Regions from separate parts of the Sphingobium sp. RS1 genome, predicted to be linked through region 2. Evidence: riboswitches for the same ligand, from Rfam matches in the RefSeq annotation. Region 2 holds a riboswitch; the other holds the start of a gene.

Region 1 (2,203 bases), on a different contig from region 2:
TAGGGCGAATTGCCATGCCCCATTTGCAAATAGGCGCTGCTGTCGAAGGTCAGGCTGTCGCTCAGCCGGATATGCACCGGCGCGGCGAAATAGAGGTTGCGGAACGGCGCGCGATAGAGGCGCCAATAGCCGGTGTCGCCATCGGTATAGCGTTTCGTGAAGTTGAAGCCGCGTCCGCCCGCCTGCCAGTCCGCCATGGTGGGACTGGGATAGGTCGACGTGATCGCGTCATTGTAGGAGACGGCAAGGCTGGCACGATTGCCCGCGCCCCATTCGTGCAGCAGCTTCGCGTCGATATGCTGGCGCTTGTCATAGCCCGCGCCGCGCCAGTTGTCGGCGCGGTTGTTGGAATAGGAAATGAACGCCTTGAGCCCGCTATTGCCGATCTCCCCGGTGTCGAACCGCAGGAAGGCGCGCCGCTGGTCGTAGGAACCGACCGCCAGGTTGACGATGCCGCCCATTGCCGCCTTGGGATCGTTCAGCGTCAGCGACAGCGTCCCGCCCGCCGCCGCGACGACCGGCGCGTCGATGTCGGCCGCGCCCTGCGCCAGCGCGATCCGCCGCACATTCTCAGCATCGGCGAATTGCGAGGGATAGGCATAATAATAGCCGATGTCGTTCTGCGGCGCGCCTTCCAGCAATATGCCGATCTGGTCCTGCCCTAACCCACGCAGCGTCAGGCTGGACGTTGCGGACAGGCCATAGGGATCGCTGGACGACACATTCGCGCCGGGCAGAAGATTGACCAGCTGAAAGGCGTTGAGCGTCGGCGCCTGCTTGCTGATGAAGGCTTCGGCGATGGAACTGACCGCCTTGGGCGCGGTCTGGTCGGGCAGCAGGCCCTGCGGATCGGGATAGCCCGTAACCTCTATGGTCGCGCGATCCTGTTCATCACCCTCTGCCGCCAACGCGGCGGGCGCCACAAACAGCATCGCGGTCGCCAGCGCAGCCCGTCCAACCAAAGTCGCATATATCGTCATCGTCTCACGTCCACTCCACATGGAGGGACTGACGAACGCGCCGCCTTGCCCTCCCTACGCCGGTAATCAGCCGGATCAGGTTCAGCGGGTCGTGGTCTGCCAACCACCTCTCAGCCGCGCGTCAGCGGCCCCCCGGGGATGCAGCGCCTCTAGGCGCAGAAATGCGAGTTGGAAAGTCTTATTACACCATCATTGCGTTCAGCGTCGGCTAATGCGAAATCGACCATGCAGGGGCCAATCGATAGAAAGCTTACCGCAAAGCGCGATTCCAAGGAGAGGCGAACCATTCCGTAACGCCTGGAGATCGCATTTGAAACGCATGGCCATGTTGGCAAGCATGATCGCAACCATGACCCTGCTTCAGGGGTGCGGCCCGATCCATCCGCGATGGAAGAATGACAGTTCGCACGATATCGCGCTGACTTACCTCAAGGGCGGATCGCGCTATGGCGTGACGATCAAGCGCGGACGAGAGGCTGTGCCATTCGCCCCGGTCGATTTCCAGAGCGTCGACACGATCGAAATCAACGATGCCGGCCAGCTATACCGCTTCGACCATAGCGAGATAGTGCGGCTCCATTCGCAATGCGGGCATGGTTTCGCCTGCTGGATACGCTATGACGACAGGCATCAATTGCATGTGTCCACCAGCGCGCCCTCCCCCGCTAAAGTGTGAGCCGTCTATGCGGTCGTACCTCAGGAGCATTCCGGATCGCAAATAATTACATATATTTCAAAATCTTGCACATCATTGCACGGACGACAAATATCATTTCACATTTCAGAATATTCCGTATATATGAATAGTTGTCAGCGATCATCAAATGCGCAGTGAGACGCAGCATGAAGAACTGACGGGAGGAGAGGATGATATTGTCGCGAAATGCGAAATATTTACCTGTGCATGACATTGATGCAAACAATCGCCGTGCAGCGATCAGCATTCATATACCATTGACATATCGGTCAATGCTCCACCTTAACAATTGAATATATAATCTTTAGTGCAGATCTGGTTCTTCTGACCGTTGCAATACATCAAGAAACGAACGGCAGAATTTTGACTATATTGTATCATAAGCATACAAATGGGGAGGATATAGTGACCAACAGACAGACATTATTGGGTTCCAGCCTGACCGTGCTGGCCTGCCTTGCGGCAGCGCCGACCACATGGGCGCAGGATGCCGGAACGCCAGACCAGACACGGGCCGATACGGCTC
Region 2 (2,203 bases):
GGGAGACGTTCATGCCGGGCTTGGCACGCAGGGGGCGCTTCACGACATTCGGGAAGGGCTGGACGCCGCCGCTGCGGTCGGGGCCTTTCAGGCCATTATCCTCCGGCTTGATCGCGCGCGCGTCATATTCTTCAACGTCGCCGCGTTCGCGTATCCAGTCGCGGCGCAATTGCTGGAGGCCCGCCATGATGTCGATATGCGCATCGGGATCGGTGTACGGCCCCGACGTGTCATAGACGCGTACCGGCGGCTCGCCGCTGCCCGGCTCCAGATGAATTTCGCGCATCGCGACCTTGCGCGGGCCGACATGAATCTTCTTCGAGCCACGGATCGGGCCGGTGGTGACGCGCATTGCGGCCTGCCGGCCATTGAAGCCTTCGGCTTCGGGCATCTCGGTGCGGGCGGGGACATCTGCCATGGATTTGCCTTTCAGACGATGAGGGTGGCGCGGCCGGTGAGGCCGGCGAGGAAGAGGAGGATGCCGAGGATCAGGGCGATGCTGGCCCAGGCGCGGATGAAGCCGGTCGACCAGTGGCCGATGCGGATGAGCGGCCCCGGCACCGCGAGCAGGGTCGCGCCCTCGATCAGCGCGACATAGCCGATCAGGCTGACGATAATGGCGAGCGGATCGGTCCAGATGCTGTGAATCAGGACCAGGGTGCCGCCGACCGCAAAGACCGCGAAGCCCAGCGCCACGACCAGCCCCGGCGACCGGTTGAGATCGTCCATCACCGCCCGCCAGCGCGGCGGACTGGCGAGGCCACCAAGGCCGACGACGATCATGTAGAGGCCGAAAATCTCGGCCAGGCGCAGCGTCAGAACGGAAATCGTATCCATGGGCCGCCTCTCTTTCGTCTCTTTTCAAAGACGCAGGGCGGGCGCGGACTGCTGGTTGCTCAGAGCCGTTCCCTCCCTACGCCGGTGTCAGCCGGATCAGGTTCAACGGGTCGTGGCCACATCAGCCACCTCTCAACCGCCTGTGCGCGGTCCCCCGGGGATGCTGGACAGGATAGGGGCGAAACGGCACAAGGTCCAGCAGCTTATGTTCGATACCCCGCCCCCCGATCTTTCGACCAAGGCTGGCCGCAAGGCCTGGCGTCATGAAATGCGCATGGTGGCGGTGCGGCCGCGCCGCTGGGGGCTGTGGTTGCTGACGCTCGGTTTCCTGCTGGTGATGGCGCCCGCCGCCTTTGGCCTGCACAGCATAGCGGGCTGGTCGCCCAGCCTGTTGGGGAGCCTGCTGATGCTGGCCGCGTTCCCTTTGCTGGTCGCGGGCGCGCTGTTGCGGCGGCGATACCGGCGCGGGCGGATGATGCCGCAAAGGGAGAAATAGCCCATGAAAAGGATGATGTTGCTGGTGACTGCCGCGATGCTGACCGGGGCCGGTGCGCCCCCTGCCCCCGCTCCCGCCCCGGCGGATGATCCTTTCATCTGGCTGGAGGACTGGACCGGGCCGCGCGCGATGCAGTGGGTCGAGGCAGAGAATAGGGCGACGGTCGCCGCCTTCCAAAATGATCCGCGCTATGCCGGCTATTATAAGGACGCACTGGCCATCGCATCGGCCAAGGACCGAATCGCCATGCCGATGCTGATCCACGGCCGCATCTATAATTTCTGGCGCGATGCCGATCATCCGCAGGGCATATTGCGCTATACGTCGCAAGCCGACTATGCGACCGACGTGCCGCACTGGACGACCGTGCTCGATCTGGACGCCCTGTCCAAGGCGGACGGCAGGAAATGGGTGTGGAAGGGTGCGACCATCCTCGATCCCGAGGAACGCTATGCGCTGCTCAACCTGTCGGATGGCGGCGAGGATGCCGTGACATTGCGCGAGTTCGACCTGGTGACGGGCACATTCGTGCAGGGCGGCTTCGATATTCCCACGTCCAAGCAGAATGAGGCCTGGCTCGACAAGGATAGGCTGCTGATCGCCCGCGACTGGGGGGAAGGCAGCATGACCAAATCGGGCTACCCCTTTGTCGTGAAGATATTGAAGCGCGGCCAGCCCCTGTCGGCCGCGCAGGAAATCTATCGCGGCAGCCCGGGCGATCAGGTCGGCACCTTCCCGATGCTGCTGTCGGACGGGTCGGGGAACCGGGCAGCGTTCCTCTATCGTGGCGTCACCTTCTTCGGCAACGAGACTTACCTCGTCACCGGGGAAAGTGTGAAGAGGCTGCCCCTGCCCGCCAAAAGCCAGTTG

Evidence for each region. Region 2 has a riboswitch for thiamine pyrophosphate ahead of ACNHGR_RS13625 (DUF2065 domain-containing protein). Riboswitches for the same ligand answer to the same signal wherever they lie in the genome.
Region 1: linked by a shared signal. The riboswitch ahead of ACNHGR_RS20900 (TonB-dependent receptor) and the one ahead of ACNHGR_RS13625 (DUF2065 domain-containing protein) in region 2 are both predicted to bind thiamine pyrophosphate.

Annotation. Positions count from the first base shown of each region.
Region 1 is NZ_JBLZXE010000003.1:174,337-176,539, reverse strand. Features, by position in the region: gene ACNHGR_RS20900 (TonB-dependent receptor) at 1-932, opposite strand, end outside; TPP riboswitch at 1,015-1,125, opposite strand; gene ACNHGR_RS20895 (hypothetical protein) at 1,330-1,656, shown strand; gene ACNHGR_RS20890 (TonB-dependent receptor) at 2,083-2,203, shown strand, end outside.
Region 2 is NZ_JBLZXE010000002.1:2,444,164-2,446,366, forward strand. Features, by position in the region: gene thiC (phosphomethylpyrimidine synthase ThiC) at 1-418, opposite strand, end outside; gene ACNHGR_RS13625 (DUF2065 domain-containing protein) at 430-837, opposite strand; TPP riboswitch at 894-1,004, opposite strand; gene ACNHGR_RS13630 (hypothetical protein) at 1,043-1,333, shown strand; gene ACNHGR_RS13635 (prolyl oligopeptidase family serine peptidase) at 1,337-2,203, shown strand, end outside.